Variovorax paradoxus EPS: one gene and its partner. Each later gene encodes a partner of the first gene's protein in a complex. Links are inferred from orthologs where the notes say so. Each region holds a gene or a part of one and is shown on either strand. Other genes may lie near its edges.

Region 1 (11,014 bases):
CAGCCGATATCGGCCTGGCCCAGCTCCCGGTCCTGCAGCGAGATGACGATCGCGAAGATCGTCGGCACCAGGGCGAGGACCGCCAGCACCAAGAGGCCCGGTCCGATGAAGACGACCGGCAGCCGGGTCTTGTTGTTGCTTCGCGTCGTCTTCACTTCTTGCGCCGTGCGATCAGCTGCTTCGCATAGGCATCGAGTTCATCGAGCCCGCCCTGGATGTCGGTGCGCGAGCCAGTGACCAGCTCTTCGAGAATGATCCCCCAGCGATCGCCGAGATCAGGCCATGCCGGGTCCTGCCAGAAGTTCACCGCGGTCACCTTGCTCGTGTCGGCCAGGGCCTTGCCCAGATCGGCGCCGTAGCGCTTGGCGAACTCGGGGCTGCCCAGCACGCTGGTACGGTTGAGTTCGCTGAACTGGCCTTCGGCCAGGCGGCGCTGCTCCTGCTTCTTGGAGGTGGCCCAAGCTACGAAGAGGCCCGCGCACTTCTTCGCTTCTTCGGTCTTGTTGGCCTTGGTGCCAATGGCCAGGCCGTGGCCGTAGCCGCCGCCGGTGAGCGGAGAAGGCGGCGGCAGGTAGGCGACCTTGCCGATGACGGTGGACATCTTCGGATCGAGCGCATTGCCCGCGAGCGGCGTCGACTCGACCAGCAGCGCGACCTTGCCCGCAAGGAAGGCGCCGGTGGATTCGTCCCAGCTGCCGGTCTTGGTGCCGGGTGCCGAGTACTTGAAGAGTTCCAGGTAGGTCTGCGTGGCCTTCACCGCGGCGGGCGAATTGAAGACGGGCTTGTCGCCATCGAACCACTGGCCGCCGTTGCCGCGGAAGAACGGCATCCAGCGCCACACGTTGGCACCGGAGCCGCGCTGGCCGCGCAGGGCCACGCCGTAGATGCCGTTGGCCGGGTCGTTGAGCTTCTTTGCTGCAGCGACGAATTCGTCGAGCGTGGTGGGCGGCTTGACGCCGGCTTTTTCCAGCAGGTCCTTGCGGTAGACCAGCAGGTCGCCACCGCCGGTGAGCGGCGCGAACCAGGCCTCGCCCGCGAAGGTCGCGACCTTCTGGCGGCCAGGGTCGAAGTCGGCGTAGTCGTAGTCGGCCGGGTAGTACTTGGCGAGCGGCACGATCCATTTCGACTGCGCGAACAAGGGCACGTTGGCCTCGTCGACGTAGTACACGTTGTACTTGCCCACCGTCGATGCATCGGCGCGCGTCTTGGTGCGGCGGTCGTTTTCGTTGAGGTTGTCGATGGTGAACGAGGCGCCGCTCAGCGCCTTGAATTCGTCCTTGTACTTTTCGAGCAGGGTGAGCCCGTCGCGCGGCTGGGAGAGCACACGCACATCGTCCTTGCAGGCCTGCTGGGCCTGAACCTGGCCGGCTGCGGCCAGTGCCGCCAGCAGCAGTGCGCCAGCGGTGATGCGGCGGGTGTTTCGTTGGGTCATTTGTTTGTCTCCTTGGTTCCTTGTGAGGGTGACGAAGCGTATGCAGCCAAGGCCCGGCCCCGCGTACACGCGCGCCGGGGGACTGGTATTTCGATGACCAGCGGACTTGGGGTTTAGCCGGAGACAGGTGGTACCAAGTCCGGCGAGAAGTGAAAGAAGGCGGCTGCAACGCTGGGCGATTGGGCCTCCCTCGCTCCGATTCACAAGGCAGCGGCTTCCATTCGGCGCGCCCTGATCAGTTGCAAGTTAAAACTCGAATGCTAAAATTTTTTGGTATTTTTTTAAAACCAGATTTAACGTTCTACCCGACTGTCCTTTTTCCGGAAGCGCCATGACCCACTATCGAACCGCCACCACCGGGCGGCTGAAACCGAACATCGATTCGGCTGCAGCGCGGGGCGCTGCCGCGCCCGTCATCTCCGCCGCGATGGCGCTGCTGTTCGCGGTCGCCTGCGGGCTTGCGGTGGCCAACGTCTACTACGCCCAGCCGCTGCTGGACACGCTCGCTGCCACCTTCGGCATCCGCCCCGCGACGGTCGGCATCGTCATCACCATCACCCAGGTTGGCTACGGCCTCGGCCTGCTGCTGGTCGTTCCGCTGGGTGATCTCGTCGACCGGCGGCGGCTGATCGTGGGGCAGTCGCTACTGTCGGTGATCGCCCTGCTCTGCGTCGCGCTGGCGCCCAGTGCCTCGATGCTGCTGCCGGCGATGGCCGCGGTCGGCGTGCTGGCCGTCGTGACGCAGGTGCTGGTCGCCTACGCCGCGATCATGGCGCCGCCGGGCGAGCGCGGCCGGGTGGTGGGCATCGTGACGAGCGGGATCATCGTCGGCATCCTGCTCGCGCGGGCGGTGTCGGGCACGCTGTCGGATCTCTTCGGCTGGCGCTCGGTGTACCTGGTGTCGGCCGCGGCCACGCTGGTCGTCGCCGGCCTGCTGTGGAAGGCACTGCCGCGCAACGTGCGGCCGGCAGTGCGCATCCCGTATCCGCAGCTGATCCGCTCGGTGTTCACCCTCTTCGCCGAGGAGCCCGTGCTGCGCATCCGCGCGGTGCTCGCGATGCTGATCTTCATGGCCATCACGATGCTGCTCACGCCGATGGTGCTGCCGCTGACGGCGCCGCCGTTCTCGCTCTCGCACACACAGGTGGGGCTGTTCGGCCTGGCGGGCGCGGCCGGCGCACTGGGTGCTGCGCGGGCGGGTCGCCAAGCGGACCGCGGACGGGCGCAGCACACCACCGGCATCGGGCTCGTGGTCATGCTGCTGTCGTGGGGGCTCATCGCGCTGCTGCCGTGGTCGATCTGGGCGATGGTGATCGGCGTGGTCACGATCGACTTCGGCCTGCAGTCGGTGCACGTCTCGAACCAGAGCCTCATCTATCGCGTGCGTCCGGAAGCGCAGAGCCGGCTCACGGCCGGCTACATGATCTTCTATTCGATCGGTTCCGCGACCGGATCGATCGCCTCGACGATGGTGTACGCCCATGCCGGCTGGAACGGCGTCTGCATTGCGGGCGCAATTACCAGCGGCATTGCATTGGCGTTCTGGGCCCTGACCCGGCACCTGACGCCGGCGGATTCACCGCGCTGAAGACTCAGGTCGTGGTCGTGGTCGTGGTCGTGGTCGCCGCGAGCGGCGTGTTCTGCGCCGTCCGCAGGCCGAAGCGGTCCTGCGCCTGCTGACGGTAGGCCGAGGGCGTCATGCCCTTGAGATGCAGGAATCGCCGGTTGAAATTCGCGAGGTTCGCGAAACCCACCTCGTAGCAGATGTCGCTCACCAGCCGGTCGGAGGTCTGCAGCATCTCGCAGGCCTTCGTGATGCGCAGCCGCGTCACAAAGTCGGTGAAGGTGCTGCCCATGTGCCTGTGGAAGTAGCGCGAGAAGCTGCTCTCGGCCATGTTGGCCACCGCGCACACGGCCGGCAGCGAGAGCTCTTCGGTCAAATGCGCATCGAGGTAGTCGAGCACGCGGCGCATGCGGGTGTTGGCGCTCGGGTCATCGTCCAGCGGGCCGGCCGCGCTGGATATCTGGCGCCAGTCTTCCCAGTTCGCGAGCTCGTGCAGCACCCCGATGAATTCCGAGAGCCGGGCCATGCCCTCCTGGGCCTGCACCCGCGCGAAGCGCTCCCGCATGCGCGCACTGATGCCAAAGAACTCGATGCCCAGCCGTGCGCGGTCGAGCATCGGCAACACGGCCTCCAGCTCGGGGAACAGGCCCGAGGCCTTGCGCAGCGGCTCGTCGCGGAAATGAATGACCATGCTGCGGTCGGCAATGCCCTCGGGCGGCACGTCGTGCGAGATCCAGGTGTGCGGCAACCGTCCGCCGACCAGGGCGACATACCCCGGCTCGAAGCGTCCGATGTGATTGCCGACGTAGGCATCCCCGCTGCTGCGGTTGATGATCTGCAGCTCGTATTCGTCGTGGTAGTGCCAGCAATCGAACGGCCATGGAACGCCGTGCTGCAGGCAGCGCACCGAACTGCCGCCCGCCGGCTCGAAACCGAGCCGGGGGTCGCGCATCAGCTCATGCTCGAGTTCCGGCTTTCTCGCATTGTTGTATTTGCTCATGGCGTCTCCCTGGGTGTGACCACGGGTTGCTTTCGAGCATGCGACGTTGCCGGTGCGGGCAGAAGGCGCCCGTCAGGCGCCAGCCACCTTCATGCGGTTGACCAGAATCGACCCCGTGGTCTTGGCGCCGAAAGTGTAGGCATCCGCGCCGATGGCTTCAATGCCCATCAGCATGTCCTTCAAGTTGCCGGCGATGGTGATCTCCTGCACGGGGAAGGCGATGCGGCCCTTCTCGACCCAGAAACCGCTCGCGCCGCGCGAATAGTCGCCGGTCACGTAGTTCACGCCCTGCCCCATCAGCTCGATCACGAAGAGGCCGGTGCCCAGCTTGGCGAGCATGGCGTCGAGGTCGTCGCCGTGCTTCGTCAGGCGCGAACTCAGCGTCAGGTTGTGCGAGCCGCCGGCGTTGCCAGTGGTCTTCATGCCGAGCTTGCGGGCCGAATAGGTCGAGAGAAAATAGCCCTCGAGCCGGCCGGCATCGACCACCTTGCGGGCGCGCGTGGTCACGCCTTCGTCATCGAAGGGCGAACTGCCCTTGCCGCGCATCACATGCGGGTCTTCGGCAATGTCGATGTGCTTGGGCAGCACCGGCTTGCCGAGCGAATCGAGCAAGAAGGTGCTCTTGCGGTACAGCGCCCCGCCGCTCACCGCCTGCACCAGCCCGCCCAGGAGACCCACGGCCAGCGGCGACTCGAACAGCACCGGGCATTCGGTGGTCTTGATCTTGCGCGACTTCAGGCGGCTCAAGGCCCGTTCGGCGGCGTAGCGGCCCACGGCCTGCGGGCTCGCGAGTTCGTCGGCCGAACGCATGGAGCTGTACCAGGCGTCGCGCTGCATGTTGTCGCCCTTGCCGGCGATGGGCGCCACCGAGATCGAATGCCGCGAGCTGGCGTAGCCGCCGCGGAAGCCATGCGTATGGGCGCTGAAGAAGTGGCTCTGCTGGGCCGAGACGCCAGCGCCTTCGCTGTTGGTGATGCGCTTGTCGGTCGAGAGGGCTGCCGCTTCGCATTCCAGCGCCAGCTTGGCGGCCTGCTCGCTGGTCGCGTCCCAGGGATGGAACAGGTCCAGTTCGGGGTGTTCCTTGGCGATGTCTTCCTCGTCGGGAAGGCCGCTGACCGGGTCTTCGGCGGTGAAGCGGGCGATGTCGTAGGCGGCCTGCACGGTCTGCTTGATGGCGCCCTCGGAGAAATCGGAGGTGCTCGCGTTGCCGCGGCGGTGGCCCACGTAGACCGTGATGCCGAGCGACTTGTCCCGGTTTCGCTCGACGTTCTCGAGTTCGCCCTTGCGAACCGAGACGCTGAGGCCGCAGCCCTCGGAGGCCTCGGCGCCGGCATCGGTGGCACCGAGCTTTTTGGCGTGGGCCAGGGCCGTGTCGACCAGGTTTTCGAAGAAGGAGCGGCTGTAGGCGAAGCCGGAATCGGCGCGCGAGGAGGATGTCGTCATGTGGTGGCTATGATACTTGCGCCCCCCATTTCCCGGTTTTCCCCCAGCTTCCCGCTGTCTTCGCTGTCCTGTTGCACGCATTGCAACGCCGCACGTCGCGGCCCAGAATCCACCCACATGTCCCGCAAACCCAAAAAAGGCTATTTCGTCCGTGGCCAGTTCGTTGCCGAAGGCAGCGAACTCGACCTGGAGCTCAAGCGCGAGCTCAAGGGCACCGACGATGCCAGCCGCACCGATCTCAAGCGCGAAAGCGACGAACTGCAGAAGCTCGGCACCGAGCTGCTCACGCTGCGCGCCGCCCTGTTCGACGCCCTCCAACTGGACGAAAAACTGGTCGACGCCATCGCCGAGGCCAAGCGCATCACCAACTTCGAGGGCAAGCGCCGCCAGATGCAGTTCATCGGCAAGCTGATGCGCAAGCTCGACGAGCCCACGCTGGAAGCCGTGAAGCTCGCGTTGACCGAGCAGAACAGCACGCCGGCCGCCGAAACCGCCGCCCTGCACGAGGCCGAACGCTGGCGCGACCGCCTGATCGCCGACGACGACGCACTCGGCGGATGGATCGAAACCCACCCCGCCACCGACTCCCAGCAACTGCGCGCCCTGGTGCGCCAGGCCCGCAAGGACATGAAGACCGGCCCGGCCGGCGAAGCGCCGCGCCAGGGCAAGGCCTACCGGGAAATCTTCCAACTGGTGCGGGAACAACTGGCAGTGCACGGCGGTGACGACCACGCCGCGGCCGCCGCCGCGCAAGACCGGGAAGAAGACGCATGAGTTCGTCGCAGTTCGATCCGGTCCGCATCGGCATCGTCTCCGTCAGCGACCGCGCCTCCAGCGGCACCTACGAAGACAAGGGCCTGCCCGCGCTGAAGGAATGGCTTGGCCGGGCGTTGAAGAACCCCATCGAATTCGAGGCCCGGCTGATCCCTGACGAAGCCGCCCTGATCAGCGCCACGCTGATCGAACTGGTCGACGCCGGCTGCTCGCTGGTGTTGACCACCGGCGGCACCGGCCCTGCCCTCCGGGACGTGACCCCCGAAGCCACCCTGGCCGTCGCGCACAAGGAAATGCCCGGCTTCGGCGAGCAGATGCGCCAGATCAGCCTGCGCTTCGTGCCGACCGCGATCCTGTCGCGCCAAGTGGCGGTGATCCGCGACAAGAGCCTCGTCATCAACCTGCCCGGGCAGCCCAAGTCGATCGCCGAAACGCTCGAAGGGCTGAAGGATGCCGACGGCACGCAGCTCGTGCCCGGCATCTTCGCGGCGGTGCCCTACTGCATCGACCTGATCGGCGGGCCGTACCTCGAGACCGACGACGCGGTCTGCAAGGCCTTCAGGCCGAAATCGGCGATCCGGCCGGCGCGCTGAACGCTTTCCCGCTGGCTACTTGACCAGCGTCAGCAAAGGCGCGCCCTTGTCCTTGACCATCGTCACCAAGAACTTCGCGGGCTTGGTCTTGCTGGCGTTGCGGCCGACGGTGTGGATGTCGCCCGGGCCTTCGTAGAACGTCTGGCCGGGGGTCAACGTGACCTCCTTGCCGCCCTTCACGCCCATCACGATCGATCCTTCGAGCACGTAGATGAAGGCGTGGGCATCGTGACGGTGGACCGGATCGACGGAGCCCGGCGGAAAGTCGACGATGAACGAGATCACCTCCTTGCCTGGCATGTCCGCCAGGTCCTTCGTCATGAGGACGGTCGCGGCGGCTTCGGGTGCGGCCAGGGCGGGCACCGCGGCGAACATGCCGAGTGCGAGACCGAGGGAGATGCAGGTTTTCTGCAAGCGGGTCATGGGTTGTCTTTCCGGCCCGTGTGGTGGGCCTTGAATCAATGAATGAATAGTTCAGCAGGTCGCCGGCGGCTCAGGCACGCGCACGCTGCGCGAGCCAGTCCGCGAAGCGGGTCGTCCCGAGGCGCGGGCCGGTGCCGGGCGTCAGCGAGCGGTCGTCGAGCTGCACGCCGAAGTAGCTGGCCTCGGCGTCGGTGACGACCGGCCGCTTGTCGCCGGTCGCCGCGAACAGGCGGCGCACCAGCGCGTCGAGCGGAACAACCTCCGGTCCCGCGATCTCGATCCGACGCCGCGCGGGCGATTCGCCCACCACCACGGCGAGTGCGGCGGCGACGTCGTCCGCCGACATCGGCTGGATCAGCGCGTTCGACAGCCGCACCTCGCCGTCCCGCACGCTCCCGTCGGCGATGCCGGCCACGAACTCGAAGAACTGCGTGGCCTGCACGATGGTCCAGGGCACGGGCGAGGCCTCGATCAGTTCTTCCTGCCGCTGCTTGGCGCGGAAATAGCCGCTGGCCAGCAGGCGGTCGGTGCCGACCACCGACAGCGCGATGTGGTGCGCGACGCCCGCCTCTGCTTCGGCGGCGAGCAGGTTGCGGCCTGCGGTGTCGAAGAAATGCAGCGCGGGCTCATCCGCGAACGACGGCGAATTCGCCACGTCGACGACGATGCGCGCACCCGCGAGCGCTTCCCTCAGGCCCTCTCCGGTAAGCGTGTTGACGCCGGTGGATGGCGAGGCCGCAACGACCTCGTGGCCCGCCTGGCGCAGCAGCACGGCAAGCTTCGAGCCGATGAGGCCGGAGCCTCCGATGATGACGATTTTCATGATCGATTCCTGGTGAATGGCGAAAGAAGCACCTCTGTCCGGAGGCGCCTGTTCCTTAGACGTCCGGCGTCACGGGTTTGTGACAGGCCAGGCGAAAAACCAGGAAATCGACCCGCTGCGCTCCTAGGGCAGCTCCATCGACATGGGTCGGGCCTCGCGCCTGCGGGCCTCCTCTAACGCTTTGTCCTCATCGCGCCGGTGGGCAATGCGATAGAGCAGCGGAAGCACCAGCAGCGTCAGCGCGGTCGAAGAAAGGATACCGCCGATCACCACCGTCGCCAGCGGCCGCTGCACCTCGGCGCCGGTGCCGGTGGCAATGGCCATCGGCACGAAGCCCAGCGACGCGACCAGCGCCGTCATCAGCACCGGCCGCAGCCGGGTGAGCGCGCCTTCGCGGATGGCCTCGTCCAGCGGCAGCCCGCCCTCGCGCAGGTTGCGGATGAACGAGATCATCACCAGCCCGTTGAGCACCGCCACGCCCGAGAGCGCGATGAAACCCACCGCCGCCGAGATCGACAGCGGAATGTCGCGCAGCCACAGCGCCACGATGCCGCCGGTGAGCGCGAACGGGATGCCGGTGAACACCAAGAGGCCGTCCTTCAGGTTGCCGAACATCGCGAACAGCAGCGTGAACACCAGCAGCAGCGACACCGGCACCACCACCTGCAGCCGCTGCGTGGCCGAGGCGAGGTTCTCGTACTGGCCGCCCCACACGGTCCAGTAGCCGGTGGGAATGGTCACCTGGCGCATCGCCGCTTCGGCCTCGGCCACGAAGGAGCCGAGGTCGCGGCCGCGCACGTTGGCGCTCACCACGATGCGGCGCTTGCCGTTCTCGCGGCTCACCTGGTTGGGGCCCGGCGCGAGTTCCAGCGTGGCGACTTCGCCGAGCGGGATGAAGCTGGTGCGCAATCCCTCGGCGCCCGCGCCCTTGGGCAGCGCGACCGGCAGCCGCTTGATCGCCTCCAGGTCGGTGCGCAGGTTCTCTGGCAGGCGCACCAGGATGTCGAAGCGCCGGTCGCCGTCGAACAGCGTGCCCGCCTCTCGGCCGCCGACCGCGATGGAAATCGCGTCCTGCACGTCGCCCACGTTGAGGCCGTAGCGCGCGGTCTTCTGGCGGTCGATGTTCACCGTGAGCATCGGCAGGCCCGTGGTCTGCTCGACCTTCACCTCTGCCGCGCCGGAGATGCCGGTGAGCACCTTCGACACTTCAGCGGCCGTCTTGTCGAGCACCGCCACGTCGTCGCCGAAGATCTTCACCGCCACGTCGCTGCGCACGCCGGAAATCAATTCGTTGAAGCGCAACTGGATCGGCTGCGAGAACTCGTAGTTGTTGCCCGGCAGCTTCTCGACCTCTTCCTGCACCGCCGTCAGCAGTTCCGAGCGCGTGCGCTTCGGTGCAGGCCACTCGCTCTCGGGCTTCAACATGATGTAGCCGTCGGAGATGTTCGGCGGCATCGGGTCCGATGCAATCTCGGCCGTGCCGGTGCGCGCGAACACGCGCTCGATCTCCGGGAATTTCGCCTTCAGCGTGCGTTCGAGCTGCTTCTGCATCTCGACCGACTGCGTGAGGCTGGTGCCCGGAATGCGCAGCGCCTGGATCGCGAAGTCGCCTTCGCTGAGGCTCGGCACGAACTCGGTGCCCAGCCGCGTCGCCAGCAGACCCGAGAGCACCACCGCCACCGCAGCCACCGTGATCACCAGCGGCTTGGCCGTCATCACGCGCGCGAGCAGCGGCTCGTAGCCGCGCTTGGCCCACGTCATCAGCCGGTTCTCCTTCTCGCTGACCTTGTTGCCGATGAAGAGCGCCACGGCCGCGGGAATGAAAGTGATCGACAAGATCATCGCGCCCACCAGCGCGATCACCACGGTGAAGGCCATCGGATGGAAGAGCTTTCCCTCCACGCCCGTGAGCGCAAAGATCGGCAGGTACACGATCATGATGATGAGCTGTCCGAACAGCAGCGGGCGCCGCGCCTCCTGCGAGGCGGCGAACACTTCATGAAAGCGCTCGCTGCGCGTCAACGGCCGCCCATGCTTGGCCTGCGCATGCGCGAGCCTTCGCACGCAGTTCTCCACGATCACCACCGCCCCGTCGATGATGATCCCGAAGTCCAGCGCGCCCAGGCTCATGAGGTTGGCGCTGACCTTCTGGTTCACCATGCCGGTGAAGGTGAAGAGCATCGACAGCGGAATCACCAGCGCGGTGATGAGCGCCGCGCGGATGTTGCCGAGAAAGAGGAACAGGATCGCGATCACCAGCACCGCGCCCTCGAAGAGGTTCTTCTTCACCGTCGCGATGGCCTTGTCGACCAGCACCGTGCGGTCGTACACCGTCACCGCCTTCACGCCCGCGGGCAGCGTGCGGTTGACCTCCTGCATCTTCTTGTCGACGGCCTGCGACACGGTACGGCTGTTCTCGCCGATCAGCATGAAGACGGTGCCCAGCACCACCTCGCGGCCGTTGTCGGTGGCGGCGCCCGTGCGCAGTTCCTGGCCGATGCCGACCTCGGCCACGTCCTGCACCCGCAGCGGAATGCCGCCTGCATTACCCAGGATCACGTTGCCGATGTCTTCCACCGACTTCACCTGGCCCGGCGCGCGAATGAGGTACTGCTCGCCGCGCTTCTCGATGTAGCCCGCGCCCACGTTGGCGTTGTTGCGCTCCAGCGCGGTGACCAGGTCGGTCATCGTGAGGCCGTGCGCCAGGAGCTTCGCGGGGTCGGGCGCGATCTGGTACTCCTTGTCGTAGCCGCCGATGGAATTGATCTCGGTCACGCCCTTCACGTTGCGCAGTTGCGGCTTGATGATCCAGTCCTGAATCTCGCGCAGGTCCGTGGGCGTATAGGGCTTGCCGTCGGGCTTCTTCGCGCCCTCTTCTGCTTCCACCGTCCAGAGATAGATTTCGCCCAGGCCCGTGGAGATCGGTCCGATCACCGGCGAGATGCCGCTGGGCATGCTCTCG
Region 2 (4,184 bases), 3.3 Mb from region 1 along the record:
ACACGCTGGTCGCCTGCATGGTCGGGCCGGGTTTCGACTTTGCCGATTTTTCGATGGTGCCGCCCGACAGCGACGAGGCGGCGTCGATGCGGCACCACTGGCCCGAACTGGCCGGAATGCTCTGACCCTTTTCAGCCGCGGCGGGCCTTGACGGCCTGCGACAGCGTCTCGAGCACCTGCGTCGAATCGTCCCAGCCGATGCAGGCGTCGGTGATGCTCTTGCCATATTCGAGGCCCGAGAGCTTGTCCTTGCCCGGCGTGAACTTCTGAGCACCGGCCTGCAGGTGGCTCTCGACCATCACGCCGAACACGCGGTTGGAGCCGTTGGCGATCTGGCCCGCGATGTCCTTGGCCACGTCGATCTGCTTCTGGTGCTGCTTGGAGCTGTTCGCGTGGCTGCAATCGACCATCAGCGTGGGCGGCAGCTTGGCCGCTTCGAGGTCCTTGCAGGCGGCTTCGACGCTGGCGGCGTCGTAGTTCGGCGCCTTGCCGCCGCGCAGGATTACGTGGCAGTCGCGGTTGCCGTTGGTCTGCACGATCGCGACCTGGCCATTCTTGTGCACCGAGAGAAAGTGATGGCCGCGGGCCGCGGCCTGAATGGCGTCGGTCGCGATGCGGATGTTGCCGTCGGTGCCGTTCTTGAAGCCGATGGGGGCCGAAAGACCCGAGGCCAATTCGCGATGCACCTGGCTTTCGGTGGTGCGCGCGCCGATGGCGCCCCAGGAGATCAGGTCACCGATGTACTGCGGCGAGATCACGTCGAGGAACTCGCTGCCCGCCGGCAGGCCGATGCGGTTGATGTCGATCAGGAGCTGGCGCGCAATGCGCAGGCCTTCGTCGATACGGAAGCTCTCGTCCAGGTACGGGTCGTTGATCAGGCCCTTCCAGCCGACGGTGGTGCGCGGCTTCTCGAAGTACACGCGCATCACGATCTCGAGGGTGCCGGCGTATTTTTCGCGCTCGACCTTCAGGCGCCTGGCGTAGTCGATGGCGGCGGCCGGGTCGTGGATCGAACAGGGCCCCATGATCACCAGCAGCCGGTCGTCCTTGCCATCCATGATGTTGTGGATGTTGCGGCGGGTGCCCTCGATCAGCGTTTCGACCGACGTGCCGCGGATCGGGAAAAAGCGGATCAGATGTTCAGGAGGGGGCAGCACGTTGATGTCCTTGATGCGTTCGTCGTCGGTCTTGCTGGTTTTTTCGACGCTCGCATACCAGCTGTCGCTGGCGGGGGCAGTGTTCGTGCTCATGGTGCTTTTCCTTGTTGGAGTGAAATCGTCAGGGCATAAAAAAACCGCCGGGGCTTGAGGCGCCGGCGGTTTTGGGAGGGTGTTCGTTTGCTTTACGCGCTCGCCTCTCGTCCGCCGGAAACCGGGAACCAAAAGAAGGCAAAGAAATAAGCGCGGAGGGCGGACATAGGGGCGGAATGTAGCACGGAAAATAAAGACCCGGTCAAGCAGCCGGGCCCAGGGGGGGGTTTACCGATAGCCCGATTCATTGGCGTTGTGAATGATCCAGATCAGGTTGCCGCCGGTGTATTCACCCATGCCGCCGCCCGCGAAGATCAGCCGTCCCTGGCCCTTGTAGGTCATCTCGAAACGATGGCGATCGCTGCCGAAATAGAAGGGAATGAAGGCCTTGCCCGTCACGTAGGCGCCCTGGTCGGTCGGCGGGCCGGCGAGGTCGGTGACCTGCTTGGCGCTCATGCCGATCTGCAGGCGGGTGAACTTGCTGTTGCGCGCCGGGTTGCCGGTGATCTCACCTTCATAGCCGTTCAAGCCCTTGACGGTGCGGCCGCTGCCGGCCTCGACCTTGGAGGAATCGGTCACGTTGCCGCGAGCGTCCATGCCGGCCTTGGAACCGCTGGGCGCCGCGGGCGCTGCAGCAGCGGGTGCCGGTGCGGCGGCGGGCTGGCTGCCCGAACCGCCTCGCGAAGCGCAACCAGCGGTGGCCAGCGCCACCACGGCGGTCACGGCCCACAGCACGGCGGGCGAATTGATCCTGTTCCCCATTGAAATGCTCCTCGATTCGTCGTTCGGAAAAAAGAGCGCAGCTTAGCAACCGAAGGAAACAGCCGGCAAGTGACGAAAGTCCTAAGCCGTTCCACCTACCGTTAGACCGTCGATGCGCAGCGTGGGCTGCCCGACGCCGACCGGCACGCTCTGGCCTTCCTTGCCGCAGGTGCCCACGCCGGAATCGAGCGCCATGTCATTGCCGATCATGGTCACGCGGGTGAGCGCGTCGGGGCCGTTGCCCACGATGGTCGCGCCCTTGACCGGGTACTGGATCTTGCCGTTCTCGACCCAGAAGGCCTCGCTCGCCGAGAACACGAACTTGCCGCTCGTGATGTCGACCTGCCCGCCGCCGAAGTTGGTGGCGTAGAGGCCCTTCTTGATGCTGGCCACGATTTCCTGGGGGTCCTTGTCGCCGCCCAGCATGTAGGTGTTGGTCATGCGCGGCATCGGCACGTGGGCGTAGCTCTCGCGGCGGCCGTTGCCGGTGGGCTTGACCTTCATGAGGCGGGCGTTCATCGAATCCTGGATGTAGCCCTTGAGGATGCCGTCCTCGATCAGCACGTTGCGCTGGCTGGCGTTGCCCTCGTCGTCGACGTTGAGCGAGCCGCGGCGGTCGGCGATCGTGCCGTCGTCCAGCACAGTGACGCCCTTGGCCGCCACGCGCTGGCCGATGCGGCCCGAAAACGCGCTCGAGCCCTTGCGGTTGAAGTCGCCTTCCAGGCCGTGGCCGATGGCCTCGTGCAGCAGGATGCCGGGCCAGCCGGAGCCGAGCACCACAGTCATCTCGCCGGCCGGGGCCGGGCGGGCGTCGAGGTTGGTCAAGGCGGCCTTCACGGCCTGGTCGACGTATTCGGCGATCTTCTCGTCGTCGAAGTAGGCAAGGCCGAATCGCCCGCCGCCGCCGCCGGAGCCAACTTCGCGGCGGCCGTTCTGCTCGGCGATCACGGTGACCGACAGGCGCACCAGCGGGCGCACGTCGGCGGCCAGCGTGCCATCGGCGCGCGCCACGAGCACCACGTCGTATTCGCTCGCCAAGCCTGCCATGACTTGCGCCACGCGCGGATCGCGCGAGCGCGCCAGCTTCTCGGTCTTTTCGAGCAGCTTGACCTTGGCCGTGCTGTCGAGCGTGGAGATGGGGTCGACGCCGTTGTAGAGCGACCGGCTCGAGGCAATCTTGCGGGTCGGCGTCTTCACGCGGCCGGTGCGGCCGGCGGAGGAAATCGAACGGACCGTGCGGGCCGCATCGAGGAGCGAGGCTTCGGAAATGTCGTCCGAATAGGCGAATGCGGTTTTCTCGCCGCTGACCGCGCGCACGCCGACGCCCTGGTCGATGCTGAAGCTGCCGGTCTTGACGATGCCCTCTTCCAGGCTCCAGCCTTCGCTGCGCGTGTACTGGAAGTAGAGATCGGCGTCGTCCACCTTGTGCGAGGTGATCTCGGCGAGGGCCTTGCTCAGGTGCGATTCGTCGAGTCCGAACGGCGTGAGCAGGAGTTGTTGGGCTGTTGCCAGGCGCTCGATGGTGGGTTCGCGAGAGATCATGACTGCCATTCTAGGCAGCCACCCTCTTCCGCGCCGCCCCCAAGGGCACTCGGGCGCCTAGTTCTGCGCCAGCTTTCGGGCCCGGGCGATCGACATCAGGATGCCCAGCCCCAGCCCCAGCGTCACCATCGCCGTCCCGCCATAGCTGATGAACGGCAACGGCACCCCCACCACCGGCAGGATGCCGCTCACCATGCCCATGTTCACGAAGGCATACGTGAAGAAGATCATCGTGACCGCCCCCGCCAGCAGGCGCGAGAACAGGGTCGACGCACTGGTTGCGATGGCCAGCCCGCGGAAGATGAGAAGGATGAAGGCCGAGATCAGCGCCAGGTTGCCCACCAGCCCGAACTCCTCGGAATAGGCGGCGAAGATGAAGTCGGTGGTGCGCTCGGGAATGAATTCGAGGTGCGTCTGCGTACCCTGCATGAAGCCCTTGCCGCCGACGCCGCCCGAGCCGATGGCGATCATCCCCTGGATGATGTGGAAGCCCTTGCCCAGCGGGTCCTTGCTCGGGTCGAGCAGCGTGCACACGCGCTGCTTCTGGTAGTCGTGCAGCACCCGCCAGTCGACGCCGTCGGTGCACAGCTTCGATTCGAAGCTCACGATCAGCGTCACCGCGATGGCGCC

What was found.
Region 2: the proteins of pmbA (region 1) and tldD are in contact, whole or in part, in a solved structure (PDB 5NJ9), measured with the Escherichia coli proteins. The link is inferred for Variovorax paradoxus EPS from one-to-one orthologs.

The regions. Positions count from the first base shown.
Region 1 is NC_014931.1:4,390,849-4,401,862, forward strand. Bases 3,255-6,161 are described here. They hold pmbA (metalloprotease PmbA), read right to left. Parts: upstream 5,440-6,161; coding sequence 4,069-5,439; downstream 3,255-4,068. Other genes in these bases: VARPA_RS20320 (helix-turn-helix domain-containing protein), read right to left, coding at 3,255-3,996; yjgA (ribosome biogenesis factor YjgA), read left to right, coding at 5,557-6,161. In the rest of the region: VARPA_RS20305 (carbohydrate ABC transporter permease), read right to left, coding at 1-155; VARPA_RS20310 (ABC transporter substrate-binding protein), read right to left, coding at 152-1,432; VARPA_RS20315 (MFS transporter), read left to right, coding at 1,764-3,020; more of VARPA_RS20320, read right to left, coding at 3,025-3,254; more of yjgA, read left to right, coding at 6,162-6,213; mog (molybdopterin adenylyltransferase), read left to right, coding at 6,210-6,806; VARPA_RS20340 (cupin domain-containing protein), read right to left, coding at 6,822-7,229; VARPA_RS20345 (SDR family oxidoreductase), read right to left, coding at 7,300-8,052; VARPA_RS20350 (CusA/CzcA family heavy metal efflux RND transporter), read right to left, coding at 8,176-11,014.
Region 2 is NC_014931.1:1,114,416-1,118,599, reverse strand. Bases 1,325-4,184 are described here. They hold tldD (metalloprotease TldD), read right to left. Parts: upstream 3,555-4,184; coding sequence 2,094-3,554; downstream 1,325-2,093. Other genes in these bases: rodA (rod shape-determining protein RodA), read right to left, coding at 3,612-4,184; VARPA_RS04985 (hypothetical protein), read right to left, coding at 1,479-2,012. Also shown: VARPA_RS04995 (cupin domain-containing protein), read left to right, coding at 1-125; VARPA_RS04990 (3-deoxy-7-phosphoheptulonate synthase), read right to left, coding at 132-1,250. UniProt on the Escherichia coli protein: Metalloprotease involved in CcdA degradation. Suppresses the inhibitory activity of the carbon storage regulator (CsrA).